One region of the Exiguobacterium sp. SH3S3 genome, then DNA from elsewhere that is predicted to be linked to it. Evidence: predicted binding sites of a transcription regulator. Region 1 holds the regulator's gene; each other region holds the start of a gene.
What was found. The regulator Rex, encoded in region 1, represses fermentation and respiration genes when NADH is low (regulators of the CRP and FNR family bind a similar motif). The targets are predictions, from matches to a motif close to TTGTGAAATATTTCACAA.
Positions count from the first base shown of each region.

Region 2: a site for Rex is predicted at 3,401-3,418, ahead of adhE (bifunctional acetaldehyde-CoA/alcohol dehydrogenase). Genes of this name have one in related genera too.
Region 3: a site for Rex is predicted at 3,235-3,252, ahead of cydD (thiol reductant ABC exporter subunit CydD). Genes of this name have one in related genera too.

Region 1 is NZ_SJUU01000012.1:9,555-14,799, reverse strand. Features, by position in the region: gene EVJ28_RS11495 (FAD-dependent oxidoreductase) at 1-977, opposite strand, end outside; gene EVJ28_RS11490 (hypothetical protein) at 1,170-1,463, opposite strand; gene tatC (twin-arginine translocase subunit TatC) at 1,730-2,518, opposite strand; gene EVJ28_RS11480 (twin-arginine translocase TatA/TatE family subunit) at 2,522-2,740, opposite strand; gene EVJ28_RS11475 (redox-sensing transcriptional repressor Rex) at 2,740-3,396, opposite strand; gene EVJ28_RS11470 (ABC-F family ATP-binding cassette domain-containing protein) at 3,546-5,245, shown strand, end outside.
Region 2 is NZ_SJUU01000006.1:64,853-70,097, reverse strand. Features, by position in the region: gene EVJ28_RS07335 (zinc-binding metallopeptidase family protein) at 1-523, opposite strand, end outside; gene adhE (bifunctional acetaldehyde-CoA/alcohol dehydrogenase) at 670-3,261, opposite strand; gene EVJ28_RS07325 (MarR family winged helix-turn-helix transcriptional regulator) at 3,648-4,094, shown strand; gene EVJ28_RS07320 (YebC/PmpR family DNA-binding transcriptional regulator) at 4,174-4,887, shown strand; gene EVJ28_RS07315 (Na+/H+ antiporter family protein) at 5,035-5,245, shown strand, end outside.
Region 3 is NZ_SJUU01000011.1:8,209-13,453, reverse strand. Features, by position in the region: gene EVJ28_RS10760 (glycoside hydrolase family 31 protein) at 1-2,343, shown strand; gene EVJ28_RS10755 (Crp/Fnr family transcriptional regulator) at 2,465-3,154, shown strand; gene cydD (thiol reductant ABC exporter subunit CydD) at 3,282-5,006, shown strand; gene cydC (thiol reductant ABC exporter subunit CydC) at 5,003-5,245, shown strand, end outside.

The sequences.
Region 1 (5,245 bases):
GACGTTCCTTGCGTACCTTGGTAACGGACACGCGGCGTGACGAGGTTCTCGGCGACGAGCGTACCCATGCGGACGGCGTTCGTCGCGAGCGGGATGTAAGCATGTGTGCGCGCCGGGTTATAGTAGACGGCACAGCTGTCACCGGCTGCGAAGACGTCCGGGTTGCTCGTGCGCATATATTCGTCGACGATGATGGCGCCGTTGCCGAGCATGTCGACTTGTCCTGCGAGCAGTCCCGTGTTCGGGCGGAAACCGACACATAGAATGACGAGGTCGGCTTCGAACTCACCTTTGTCGGTGACGACGTGCGTGACGTTTCCGTCTGTGCCGCGGAACGCTTCGACCGTTTGGCTGAGCTCAAGGTCGATACCGCGTGACGTCATGTCGGCTTCAAGTTGGTCCGTGAACGACTTGTCGAGGTACTTGTTCAAGATGCGGTCAGCACTGTCGATGAACGTGACGTGCTTGCCGTACACTTCGAACGCCTCGACGAGCTCGACGCCGATATAGCCGGCACCGATGACGGCGATATTTGTCGCACCCTTAGCCCGCTCGATGATGCGCTGAGCGTGACCATAGTTTTTGCAAAGTTCGATCCCAGTCATCTCGATGCCAGGTAGCGTCGGGACAATCGGCCAAGATCCTGTCGTCACGATCAAACGGTCGAACGTGTCATATACGTCTGCACCCGTCTCGAGGTTTTTGGCGTGGACCGTCTTCGCTTCCGCATCGATGTTCAACACGTCATGCTTCATGCGCATCGTCGCGCCGAGTTCTTCGAGCTCGGTCGGTGATGAGTAGAACAATTCTTCAGCGCGTTTGACGACGCCACCGACGTGGAGGGCGATCCCACACGAGAGGAAGCTGACGTTGTCGTTCCGCTCATACACGGTGATGTCGAGATTGTCGTGCTTGGCGAGTAAGCCTTTGACTGCTGCTGTTCCTGCGTGTGTACATCCGATGACTGCGATTTTCATATGGTAGTCTCTCCTTTGAGTTGTAGGCAAGTTAGTGTTTGTGACAAATATCACATTCGCTTTCTGAACTTAGTGTACTATTTCACAAGAAGGTTTGACAATCCCTTTGCTCAGTTTTTCACGTAATTATGTCTAAAGTTTGAACGCCGGTTGTGACGACAAAAAACCGTTCCTCGGCAGGAACGGTTTTGATCATGAATTGGACGTGCGTCTCGCTTTCATCCAGTGGTAGATGACGACACCGATATATGTGACGAACCCGATCACATACAATATAAAGCCGTACAAGATCCAGCCCAGGGCGTCCCACCCGCGGACGAAGACGAGTCCGATGATACACGACACGTATCCCACGACGAGCAGCGTCAACGAGAAGGCAAGTCTCCGCTTGAATGGCGACTTCCAAAAGTTCAGCACGGCAATCAACAGAATTGTCGTCAACACACCGATGATGATGAGCTCATCCCCGTAGTACTCCCAAGTCATCGTTTCTCCCCCTGACATGTGTTTGATTGGTTTTATCTTAGCATGTACTTCCTTGTTGCAGAAAAAGCGTTTACGACCAATATCACTTTGAACATGTAGTTTCAGTACGACAGTTTGCGACCAAAAAGCACCGTTATGCCAACCGTGATACGTGCCAACCGACAAGGAGAAACAGTCCGATCAACACGATGGCCAAGCCCCTTTTCAAGATACTTCCAGTTTAGCGCACTCGCATTAAAAAAACACCACGTCTCATGACGTAGTGTTCACTTCTCATTCATTTGCTTCATCAAATCCATCTGTTCTTTCACCATCGCCTCTTTCTCACGTCGGAGCACACCGCGGTACGTCATGCGTGAGATCGATAAGCTGATCTCATATAGGAAGAAGAGCGGCAGCGACACCATGAGGTGCGACGTCAAATCCGGCGGCGTGATGAATGCCGCGATGACGAACAAGGCGAAGTAGGCGTACTTCCGAATTTTTGAGAGGAAGTACGGCGTCACGACACCGATGCGCGTCAAGAACATCGTCACGACCGGCAACTGGAACAACAGTCCGAACGGGATTGTCAGTTGCAACAGGAACGTGAAATAGTTCGTCGCCCCGATGATTTGCGTCAGACCGAGGTCTTGCCCGAGGTCCGTCGAGATATCGAGGACGAGCGGGAACAACCAATAGTAGGCGAATGCGAGACCGATGAGGAACAAGATAAAGATGACCGGGATATAGGCGAGCGTCCATTTTCGTTCATTCGGATGCAGACCAGGTGCGACGAACGCCCACAGTTGATACAGTAGAAATGGACCAGACGCGACGAGCCCGATGACGAGCGCCAAGTTCAAGTAAATCATGAGCGGGTCCGCGACCCCAAAGGCGTTCAGCTCGAGCCCTCGTTCGACGAGGTCCGCCTGCAGATAGGCGAGCACGTATTTGACACTCGGCAAAGCGATCAGAAAGAAGGCAAAGACGACAAATGCCGACAGCATCAGTCGTCTCCGCAGCTCTGTCAAGTGATCGGACAGTGCCCGTTCTTGATCAGGTTGATGGCTCATGGCTTACTGCTCTTTCTTCTCAATTTCTTTCTTGTCGGTCTCGTCGTGCTCTTTCATCATACCGTTCGTGGCATTTTTGAACTCACGGAGCGTCTGCCCCGCTGCCCGGCCGAACTCTGGCAATTTCTTCGGCCCGAAGAGGATGAGCGCGATGATGGCGATGACGAAAATACTGACGCCACCTGGGATACCGACGACGAGTGATGATTGTAGAAATTCCATTATTGATGGACCCCCTCAGCGGATGGATAGTGTTGCATAAAGTAAATGAGCGACTGGAGTTCGATCGACAAGTCGATATGATGGACGCGGACCGTGTCCGGTACAGTCAATCGCGCCGGCGTGAAGTTCAAGATCCCTCGAACGCCATAGCGGACCAAGTCATCGGCAACCGGCTGCGCGTAAGCGGACGGGACCGTGAGGATGGCGACATCGATTTTGTTTTGCTTCATGATTTGTTCCATCTCATCGACGTGATGAATCGGGACACCTGACATCGTCGTGCCGACTTTTGTCTCGTCTGCGTCGAACCCGACGACGATATGTGTGTTATTGTTTTTAAGGAAGTTATAGTTGACGAACGCTGTCCCGAGATGACCGACCCCGACCAAGGCGACGTTCGTGATCTCGTCTTGATTCAGCGTCTTACGGAAAAAGTCTAACAGATACTGTACGTTATAGCCATATCCCTTTTTACCGAGCGCACCGAAGTATGAGAAGTCACGGCGAATCGTTGCCGAATCGACCTTAACCGCCTCGCTCAGTTCAGCAGAAGACACACGCTGTTTCCCTGACGAATGTAGGCTTTGGATAAACCGATAGTATAGTGGCAACCGTTTGGCTGTCGCTTGCGGAATCTTTGGTTCGTTTTGACTCAACGGAAAGAGCCTCCTTTTTACGACGCGTTTCAAACGAATCTGATTTCATACACCTTGATTGTAAACGAATTCACATAAGCACTCAATGAATATACCTGAAAAGGGGAAGAAATAAAGTATACTAAACAGAGAGAAAGGGGTTTTTTCACTTGATCCTACTGCAAGTCAACAACTTATCCAAATCGTTCGGCGTCGAGCCGATTTTAGAGAATGTCAAACTAGAAATCCAAGAAGGCGAACGCGTCGCCCTCGTCGGCCGCAACGGCGCCGGCAAGTCGACACTGTTAAAAGTCATCGCCGGCGAGTACAACTATGACTCGGGCGACATCATGAAGCCAAAAGACGTGACGATCGGCTATCTCGCCCAAGACTCGGGGTTAGAATCGAACGAGACGATGTGGAACGAGATGCTCACCGTCTTCACCGATTTGATCGAACAAGAGAAGACGCTCCGCCAGATGGAGCAAGACATGGGCTCGGAGCGGATCTTGAACGACCCGGCCGCCTACGAGCGTCTGCTCGCGGCGTATGACGAGGAGCAGCACACGTTCAAAGACCGCGGCGGCTATCAGTATGAAGCGACGATCCGCTCGATCTTGCACGGGATGCGGTTTTACCCGGACGACTTCGAACGTCGGATCGACACGCTCTCAGGCGGACAGCGGACACGTCTTGCCTTAGCGAAGATGCTCCTGCAAAGCCCGGACCTGCTCATCTTGGATGAGCCGACGAACCATTTAGACATCGAGACGCTCAGCTGGCTCGAGAAATATTTGAGCGGCTATAAAGGTGCCGTCCTCATCGTCTCCCACGACCGTTACTTCCTCGACCGCGTCGTCTCGGTCGTCTACGAGCTGTCACGCAACCGCAGCCGCCGCTTCGTCGGGAACTATACAAAGTTCCTCGAGCAGAAGGCCGCGCTTTACGAGCAAGAGAAGAAGCAGTTCGATTCGCAACAAGAAGAGATCGCCAAGATGCAAGACTTCATCCAACGGAACATCGCCCGGGCGACGACGACGAAACGCGCCCAAAGCGTCCGCAAGCGGCTCGAGAAGATCGACCGTATGGACGTGCCGGACGGTGACGAACGGAGCGCGGTGTTGTCGTTCTCGATCAAACGTCAAAGCGGGAACGATGTGCTGAGCGGCAGCGACCTCGCCATCGGCTACGAGGAACCGATCGCACAACACTTGCGTTTCCAACTGCAGCGCGGCGAGTCGGTCGCCCTCGTCGGCCCGAACGGAGTCGGCAAATCGACGCTCCTCAAAGTGTTGACGAAACAACAACCACCGCTCACCGGTGACATCCGCTACGGTACCGGCGTCGAGATCGGCTACTACGACCAGGAACAACAGAACTTGTCGGACACGAACCGCGTCATCGATGAGATTTGGAACGACTGGCCGCTCATGCGCGAGCAAGAAGTCCGCAGTCTGCTCGGCCAGTTCTTGTTCAGCGGGGACGACGTCATGAAACGCGTCCAAGAACTATCCGGCGGCGAACGGGCCCGGCTGACGCTCGCCAAGCTCAAGCTCGAGCAACCGAACTTGCTCGTCTTGGATGAGCCGACGAACCACTTGGACCTCGACTCGAAGATGATCCTCGAGAACGCGCTCGTCGACTATCCCGGGACGATCTTGTTCGTCTCCCACGACCGTTACTTCATCGACCGGCTCGCGACGCGTGTCTTAGAGATCACGCCGAACGGCATCGATGAGTACCTCGGCGACTACTCGTACTACGTCGAGAAGAAAGAAGAGCTCGAGGACCTCGCCCGGCTCGCCCGCGAGGAGACGAAACAAGTCGTCGTCAAGAAGCAGCGCGCCGACAAAGAACAGCAGCGCGAAGA
Region 2 (5,245 bases), on a different contig from region 1:
CGTAATAACCCTCTTCTTGTTCATCGGGCGTGACAATGTACCCTTCGGCTCCTGCCTCCAACAGGTTGAGTAAGTGGCGATTCGCCTCATCATCAATGAGGACCTCTCCATATGGATCAGCCGACGTGTCCCTCCCGTCAAGCTCGAGTGATTTGACCGTCATCGGCAAAACGACGACTTTTCCTTCTACATCATCAATCGGTTCGTTCCAATCCGTTTGAATCACTTCACCGTCAAATCCAGCTTCTAAGATGAAATGAGATACACCATCGAATCGTTCGTCGTCTTCAATGGTCAACGTCGTCCAATGGCTCGGTACGGAGGCATAATGGACGAAACGGTCCATCTCAAGATCGAGCTCGGTCCCGAGCGACTCGAACAGCTCGACGTTCTCCCAACTGTTAACGTCTCGGTCGTACGACGCAAAATATTCGGCCGTCTCATACGGGCTTGCGTAAGCGGCCGGACTGAAGTAAAGAAATACGGCATACAAGGCCGACAGTAAGCTATAAATGATTGTCATTTGGTCGTCTCCATCTACATCAATATTCGCCATACTTGATTGGCATTATTCAATTATAGTAAGTCATCTGACAATTGTATATCCTAATTTACAGCAAAAAAAGCGGTCATCCCCGTTGTGAGGATGACCGCTCTGATCATGGATTCTTAGACGCCTTCGTACGCTGCGTACATGATTTCTTTCAATTCTTCGACGAGCGGCATTTTCGGGTTCGCCGTCGTACATTGGTCTTCGAACGCATCGACCGCCATTTTGTCGATCTTCGCATCGAGGTCCGCTTTCTTGATGCCTTGTGCTTTGAACGAGAGTTTGATGTTCAAGCGCTGTCCGAGCTCGATGATCGCTTGGACGAGTGACTCGACGCCTTCTTCAGTCGTCTTCGCCGGGAGTCCGAGGAAGCGTGCGATTTCAGCGTAGCGCTCGTCAGCGATGAATGACTCATATTTCGGGAACGCCGCAAGTTTCGATGGGCGTGTCGCGTTGTAGCGGATGACGTGCGGCATGAGAATCGCGTTCGTCCGACCGTGCGGCACGTGGAACTCGCCACCGATTTTGTGCGCGATCGAGTGGTTGATCCCGAGGAACGCGTTCGCGAATGCCATACCGGCCATTGTTGAGGCGTTGTGCACTTTTTGACGAGCTTCAGCGTCGCTTCCGTTTTCGTAAGCTTTCGGGAGGTAGTCGAAGATCATCTTCATCGAACGGAGGGCAAGTCCGTCTGTATAGTCGTTCGCCATGACCGATACGTACGCTTCGATGGCGTGTGTCAAGACGTCCATTCCTGTGTCAGCCGTGATTGAAGCCGGTACCGTCATAACGAACTCAGGGTCGATGATGGCGACGTCTGGTGTGATCGCGTAGTCGGCAATCGGGTATTTGACGTTCCGTTTTTTATCAGTGATGACCGTGAACGGTGTCACTTCTGAACCTGTACCTGACGTCGTCGGGATCGCGACGAACATCGACTTGTTGCCGAGCGTCGGGAACTTGTACGTCCGTTTGCGAATATCCATGAACTTCTGGCGAAGGTTTGAGAACTTCTCTTCTGGACGTTCGTAGAAGAGCCACATCCCTTTCGCGGCATCCATCGGTGAACCACCACCGAGCGCGATGATCATGTCTGGTTGGAATTGGCGCATCGCCTCAGCTCCGGCCATGACCGTCTCGACCGATGGATCTGGCTCGACTTGGTCGAAGATGCGGTAGTCAACACCAGCCGGCAAGTTTTTGATGACTTTGTCAGCAAATCCGAGTTTGACCATCATTTCGTCTGTGACGATCATTGCTCGTTTTTTTGACGTGAGCGACTGCAAGTATTGAACCGAGTTTTTCTCGAAGTAAATTTTTTCAGGGACTTTAAACCATTGCATATTCACGCGACGTCTCGCCACCTTTTTCACGTTGAGTAGATGTTTCGCCGTCACGTTCTCAGAGACGGAGTTTTTACCGTACGACCCACAACCGAGTGTGAGTGATGGTGTCATTTCGTTGTAAAGGTCACCGATACCGCCGTGTGCCGTTGGCGAGTTGACGATGATGCGGCAAGCTTTCATGCGAAGTCCGAACGCGAGGATCGCGTCGTCGTCTGTCGAGTGGATTGCAGCTGTATGGCCGAGACCACCGATTTCAAGCATTTTCTCAGCGATGGCGAAGCCTTCTTCTCGTGATTGAACTTTATAAGCGCCGAGCACCGGGCTAAGCTTCTCGTGTGAGAGCAGTTCTGTCGCGCCGACTGTCTCGAGTTCAGCGATCAAGATTTTCGTGTCGGCCGGGACGCTGAGTCCAGCTTTCTCGGCGATCCATGCTGCCGGTTTCCCGACGATCTCAGGGTTGACCGCACATGTGTCTGTCTTGATGACGAGTGTTTCGAGTTTGGCTTTTTCTTCTGGTGAGCAGAAGTAGCAGCCGAGCGCTGTCATTTCACGTTTCACGTCTTCATATACTTCTTGGTCGACGATGATCGCTTGTTCTGACGCACAGATCATGCCGTTATCGAACGTTTTCGATAAGATGACGTCCGAGATGGCGCGTTTCACTTTCGCTGTCTTGTCGATATAAGCCGGGACGTTACCAGGTCCGACGCCGAGCGCTGGTTTACCTGTCGAGTAAGCCGACTTCACCATTGCCGCGCCGCCTGTTGCGAGTACCATGGCCACGCCCGGGTGGTTCATGAGTGCTTTCGTCGCGTCGAGTGACGGTTTTTCGACCCATTGGATCAAATGTTCCGGTGCACCTGCTGCGATCGCTGCGTCACGAAGGACGCGGGCCGCTGCACTTGAACATTGTTGTGCTGACGGGTGGAAGCCGAAAATGATCGGGTTACGTGTTTTGATGGCGATGATCGCTTTGAACATCGTCGTTGATGTCGGGTTCGTGACCGGTGTGACCCCGGCGACGACACCGACCGGCTCGGCGATGTATGTGATGCCGTTTTGCTCATCGTCTTCGATGACGCCGACTGTTTTCTCACCGCGAAGTGAGTTGAAAATATATTCTGTCGCAAAGATGTTTTTGATCATCTTGTCTTCAAACACACCGCGACCTGTTTCTTCATATGCATGTTTAGCGAGTACGACGTGTTGCTCGAGTCCGGCTAACGCCATCGCTTGGACGATCGTGTCGATTTTCTCTTGGTCAAACGTCATCAACGTGTCGAGTGCCGTGTGCGCTTGCTTGACGAGCGTGTCGACCATCTGTTCTGCTGATGTTTCCACTACTGCTTTCTCTTTAACTGCCATGTTGGTTTCCTCCTCATGAATGAGAGCTGATCTTCTGACTTGATGGAGAGCACGGGATAATCGGTTTGCCTGATAAGAGTTTGTGCTTTCCTTCACATTCATAGAATACACCGTTTCATTCAATTTGTGCGTGACAACAATGTGAACTCTTTCACAATATTTTTTTGCTGTTTGAGGATAGGTCTTGATTTTTATAGATCAGCTCAGTAAAATCGTATGCGTTTTCATGAAAACAAGGACAGACCTATATGTAAACGCTTACATTATTTGTGTCGTTAGTTTGGCGGAATCGGTGTGTAAATGCTCACAGTCCGATGATTGCTCGTCCACCCCGCCTGTGGTCGTGTATAATGAAGAAAGAACCTGACTAGGAAGTGACTATGACTATGCCAAGACAAGATGCAGCCGATCAGTTTGTGAAACTGATCCCGTTAATCAGAAGAAAACTGCTCCGCCGCTCCGACCTCCCGCAAATCCCGAACTTAAATTTCTCTCACTTTCATCTATTGATGTTGATCGAGGATGAAGGCGCGGTCACGAACGGACAAATTAGTGAGACGTTATCAATTGCCCCGCCGAACGTGACGCCGCTCATCACGAAGCTCGTCGACGAAGGGTATATTACACGTGTCCCTGACGAGCGCGACCGCCGCGTCATCTGGAACCAATTGACCGACCAAGGAGAGCGCGTGCTCCTCGAGCGGCGCGACTCGTTTCGGCGCCTGTTCGAGGATCGGTTAGCGTTCCTCGATGAGGATGAGACCGACCGCTTGATCGACAGTTTAAAGACGCTGACCGAGATCGTTGAGAAGATGGACAAGAGCGAGGGATGATTTTCTCTCGTCAACGCTCGCTTCTTCTTATATAATCGACAGTGAATCTATCGAACAATGGAAAGTGAGATGACACGTAATGGGTCGTAAATGGAACAATATTAAAGAGAAAAAGGCGTCTAAAGACGCCAATACGAGTCGTATCTACGCGAAGTTCGGCCGCGAGATCTACATCGTCGCCCGCCAAGGTGAACCTGATCCAGAATTGAACCAATCGCTCAAGTTCGTCGTCGAGCGCGCGAAGACGTATAACGTCCCGAAAGCGATCATCGACCGGGCCATCGACAAAGCGAAAGGCGGCGACGAAGAGAACTTCGACGAACTCCGCTATGAGGGCTTTGGGCCGAGCGGGTCGATGCTCATCGTCGACACGCTCACGAACAACGTCAACCGGACCGCCTCTGAAGTTCGGGCCGCGTTCGGCAAGAACGGTGGTAACATGGGCGTCAGCGGGTCGGTCGCGTATATGTTCGATGCGACGGCCGTCATCGGTGTCGGCGGGATGACAGCAGACGACGTGCTCGAACTCATGATGGAGCACGATCTCGATGTCCGTGACGTCATCGAAGAAGATGAGACGGTCATCGTCTATGCCGAGCCGGAAGAATTCCATGCCGTCCAGACCGCGTTCAAAGCGGCGGGTGTGGAGACGTTCGAAGTCGCCGAGCTGACGATGCTACCGCAAAACGAAGTCGAACTCGACGAAGCGTCGAAAGAGCAATTCGAGAAACTACTCGACGTGCTCGAAGACTTAGAAGACGTTCGTCAGGTGTACCATAACGTCGAACTATGATGAAGAAGCGATAACTTTTCGAAGTTGTCGCTTTTTTTGTTTTCATGATTTGACAAGTCATAAAACGTATGTTAAATTTCAAAAGTCTTTATCGTATTAAAGTGATAACAAGAGAAAGAACTTATGATTCGAAAGGTGTTGGAACTCATGAATGCTGTATTATTAGCTGTCATTGTCTTATTTGCTCTCGCGATCAGTCGTGTCCATATCGTCTTATCGCTCATCCTCGCCGCCATCGTCGGTGGACTTGTCGGAGGACTCGGTTTCAACGACACGTTGACCGCTTTCAGCGACGGGCTTGGTGGCGGTGCCACGATCGCCCTCAGCTACGCCCTGCTCGGTGCGTTCGCTGTCGGCT
Region 3 (5,245 bases), on a different contig from region 1:
ATGCGTCTATTTGAACAGGAGAACGTATACACACAGCAAATGAAGCCACTTGCAGATGAACGTGCCGTCGTCCAAGGGAGCTGCTATCGCTTCACGGTATTGACGAGCCAGTTGATCCGGATGGAGTACGCCGAGGACGGTGTGTTCGAAGACCGACCGACCCAAGTCGTGTGGAACCGGGACTTTGACGTCCCTGACTTCCGGATCATCGAGGACGAGAGTGAACTGCAAATCATCACCGATCACGTTCATCTGTATTATACGAAAGGACCGTTCGCGCCGAACACGCTCTACGTCGACGTGAAAGGGAACTTTAGTACGTACTATAGCCGCTACACGTTCAACGGCCCGGAACGGACGCTGAAAGGGACGGCCCGAACGCTCGACCATGTCGATGGAGCGACCGAGCTCGGGGAGGGGATCGTCTCCAAGCAAGGCTATGCCGTCATCGACGACTCGGACTCATTTCTCATGACAGACGACCGCTTCGTTGAGCCGAGACGAACAGGTATCCATGATTTGTACTACTTCGGCTACGGACACGAATACAAGCAAGCGCTTCACGATTTTTATAAGCTGACAGGTCCGACGCCGTTGTTGCCACGAAAAGCACTCGGTAACTGGTGGAGCCGCTACTGGCGCTATGACGAGACCGAGTACAAAGGGCTCATGCGCCGCTTCAAAGAAGAAGATATCCCGTTCTCGGTCAGCGTCATCGATATGGACTGGCACGTCACCGACGTCCCTGAAGAGTACGGGAGCGGTTGGACCGGCTACTCATGGAATAAGAATCTGTTCCCGGACCCAAAAGGCTTCTTGACGTGGTTGAAAGAAGAGAACCTGCTCGCCACGCTGAACTTGCACCCAGCCGACGGGGTCCGGGCGTTCGAAGACCAATACGTGGCGATGGCCGAAGCGATGGGGCTCGACTCATCGAACGGGGATCGCATCCCGTTCGATTTCTCTGATAAACGCTTCATTCAAGCGTATTTTGAACAGATGCATCATCCGCACGAGGTAGACGGCGTCGATTTTTGGTGGATCGACTGGCAGCAAGGGTCGACCTCGAAAATGGAAGGGCTCGACCCGATGTGGATGTTAAACCATTATCATGCGGCCGATATTTCCCGAGACGGAAATCGTCCGCTGATCTTCTCGCGTTATGCCGGACCGGGCAGCCATCGTTACCCCGTCGGTTTCTCGGGAGATACGCTCATCTCTTGGGCGTCGCTTGCGTTTCAGCCTTACTTCACGGCGACGGCATCGAATATCGGTTACGGCTGGTGGAGCCACGACATCGGCGGGCATTACCGAGGGTCGAAAGACGATGAGCTCGCCGCACGCTGGGTCGCGTTCGGGGTGTTCAGCCCGATCATGCGCTTGCATTCGACGTTCAGTATCTTTAACGGCAAAGAGCCGTGGCGCTTCGGTCTCGAGTCCGAACGGTCGATGAAGTCGTTTTTACGACTCCGCCACCAACTCATCCCGTATTTGTACACGATGAACCGGCGTAATCATCAGGATGCGCTCCCGCTCATCCTCCCGATGTATTACGATCATCCCGACGAAGAAGCGGCGTATGGCGTGCCGAATGAATACTACTTCGGCAGTGAACTCGTCGTATCACCGATCGTCGAGCCGATGAACAAGCGGCTTCACGTCGCGGCGACGAACGTCTGGTTGCCGACAGGCGATTGGTTCGACTTCTTTACGGGTCATCGCTACGAAGGTGATAAGTCGATCCGAGTGTTCCGTGGGCTTGACGAGCAGGCCGTGTTCGCGAAAGCTGGAGCGATCGTCCCGCTGGCCGCTCATCGCTCTGGACGCAACGACACCGACAACCCGACCGATCTCGAGGTCGTCGTCTTCCCAGGGGCATCGAACACGTTCACGCTGTATGAGGATAACGGGACCGACCGGGCTTATGAGACCGGGGCTTACGCCGAGACGACGTTCACCCTCGACTGGGACGAGCGCAGCCTGCACGTTCATATCACGGGCGACACGTCCGTCTTACCGTCAGACCGGACCGTCACATTACTCGTACGCGGGGTGACCGGTTCGGGCGAGTATAAACCGGAGACGCAGACGTTACGACACGAACTCGGTAAAATTGATGAGGAAGTGACGGTGTCGCTCCCTGTCGAGGTGACGAACAACGGTCATCGACTGGAGCGCTTGTATCGCTTCATTGACCGCGCCGAGATATCTTACGATTTGAAAGACCGCCTCTACCGGATGGCGGCGTCGAAGACGAGACTCGAAGCATGGCTGTTCGATCTGCATGCGCTTGAACTCGAACGCGATTTGCAAGATGCGATCATGGAATTGATGCTCGACTGAGGAGAGGGGGCAACCCCTCTTTTGTCTTGTCAGAAAACTGTCGGAATTTGAAAGCGTTTTCACAAGTTGGGTCTCGTATACTAAAAGAAAGATCACCAGTTCGGGAAGCGAGGGATTGAACATGAGACAGCAATGGACAGTCGACGATTTAAGACAACTCGATATCTTCAATAAATGCACGAGCCGCGAGCTAGAGAGCTTGCTACCGCACGTATACTGTCGAACGTACCGCAAAGGGCAGCTTTTATTCATGGAAGGCGACCCACGTGAGCGCGTCTACTTTTTAATCAGTGGGTATGTGAGGCTCGAGCGGTGCAATGAAACGGCGACCCATCAATACACCGACTACTTGAAGCCGAAGCAGCTGTTTCCGTACCGGGGACTGTTGACGGAAACGTATTACCAACATTCGGCGGAAGCGCTGACCGATATTGAAGTCATTTATATGCCGACGGATCGCTTTGAAGCGCTCGTCTCAAGAAATGCGACGATGCTCTTGCACATCGTCGGTCAGATGAATCGAATCCTTGACCTTCATGAACGCCGTGTTCAGGAAATCATCACGCCGAGTGCGAGCGACCGGGTGATCAATACGATCCATTACTTGATTGAAGACCTCGGAGAAAAAGAAGCCGACGGTGTGCGCGTACGTTGTCCGTTCACGACAGTTGAAATCTCGAGACTGTCGGGGACATCGCGCGAGACCGTGTCCCACATCTTATCGCGACTGCGCAAAGAAGACATTCTCCAGTTCGACGCCCGTCAACTCGTGACGTTGCATCCTGAGTATTTTGAACAAGCGACACACTGACGCCACGCTCCATTCGTGGCGTTTTTTTGCACGTCTCGACAAGCGAAGCGTTCGCTATGGACCCTTACATCAGTTATAATTAGTGAGAATCATCACAAAGAAAAATTGTCATGCACGTTTAGAAAGGATGAACGCAGTGAAACGACTGCAAGCTCTCGCTTTGGCCGAGAAAGGACATATCGTCGGGCTCGTCATCGCCGCGGTGATGATCGGGTTGTCCATCTTGGCTCAGGCTTATTTGATCGTCGACGTCGTCGACCGAGTATTTTTAAAAAACGAATCGTTCCAAAGTGTCATCCCGTCTCTAGGTTGGCTCGTGCTCGCGCTGCTCGCACGTGCCTTGTTCGGGTATGTCTCGGGACGCATCGGTGCCAACTTGTCGGAGCGGGCGAAGCGGACGCTTCGACGTCAACTGCTCGACCGCTACACATCGAATCCGATCGAGACGTCTCTATCCGGACAGTCCGGGAAGAAAGTCAGTGTCTATATGGATGCGGTCGATGAGGTCGATGCTTACTTTAGCCAGTACTGGCCCCAAGTCATCCAGACGTCGATCATCCCGCTGCTCATTCTCGTCGTCGTCTTCAGTCAGCACTGGATCTCGGGTGTCATCATGATGGTGACCGCGCCGTTCATTCCAATTTTTTTCATCATCATCGGTATCGCGACCCAGAAGAAGTCTGAAGAGCAGATGGAGAAAATGAACCAGTTCTCAGGGAAATTTTTAGACGTCCTTCAAGGATTGACGACACTCAAGCTATACGGACGTGCCGAGCAAGAAGCGCAAGCGATCGAGAAGAGCAGTCTCGACTTCCGGGACGCGACGATGGTCGTCTTAAAGACCGCTTTCTTGTCAGGGCTCATGCTCGAGTTCATCTCGATGCTCAGCACCGGCGTCGTCGCCTTAGAAGTGGCGCTCCAGATGGTCGTTTGGCAAAACTTGACGTTTTTCGCCGGCTTCTTGATTCTCGTCTTGGCCCCGGAATACTATTTAGCGATCAAAGACCTCGGCAGCGCCTTCCATACCGGGCGTGGTAGCATGGGTGCGGCCGATCGTATCTTCGAGGCGCTCGACGCCCCGGACGACCGCATCGAGTGGGGAGACAGACCGCTAACAAACCGGACGCCCGAACTTGTTCTCGATGCGGTCTCGTTCCAATATGAAGGGGGTCGCTTCACGCTCCACCCGCTGAGCGGGGTAATCCCGGCACGGTCACACGTCGCCCTGGTCGGCGCGAGCGGATCAGGCAAGACGACCGTGTTGAACGTGCTGTCCGGTCTTGTGAAACCGGACAGCGGCCGCGTCCTCGTCGACGGGGAGCCGCTCGAATCGTTCACCGATACGTCTTGGTACGGGACAATCGGGTATATTTCGCAAAACCCGTATTTGTTCGCCGGCAGTCTCGCCGCTAATATCGCCCTCGGTGAGACGGCGGACGAGACTGACATCATGCGGGCGGCTGAAGCCGCCGGCCTCGTCGATGTCATCGCCAATTTGCCGGACGGATTGAATACCGAGCTCGGAGAAGGCGGTTACGGATTGTCCGGTGGTGAGCGGCAACGCCTCGCCCTGGCCCGTGCCTTCTTGAAGCGTCCAGGTATCATCTTGTTCGATGAACCGACGACCGGTCTCGATTTGGTGACCGAGAGAATCGTTCGGCGCTCGATCGAGGAGTTGTCGCGTGACGCGACGCTTGTCACGGTCGCGCACCGTCTCCATACGATCAAGCAAGCGGACGCGATTTGGTTCATGGACGAGGGGAACCTCGTCGCGAACGGCACACATGAACAGTTGCTCGCTGTCCCGGCCTACGCCGACTTGTTCACGTTACAGAAAGGGGTGAGAGGATGAACTCACTTTGGACGATCACAAAATGGATGATGAAAGAGAAAAAGGATATCATCCTCTCGATCTTCTTCGGCTATACGGCAGGACTCGCGGCTGTCGCCTTGTTCGCGGCGAGTGGATATCTCGTGTCGCGGGCCGGCCTTGTGCCGCCCCTCTATGCGCTCATGGTACCGGTCGTCCTGATCAAGCTGTTCGGCGTCATTCGGGCGGGGAGCCGCTACCGCGAACGCTTGGCGTCACAC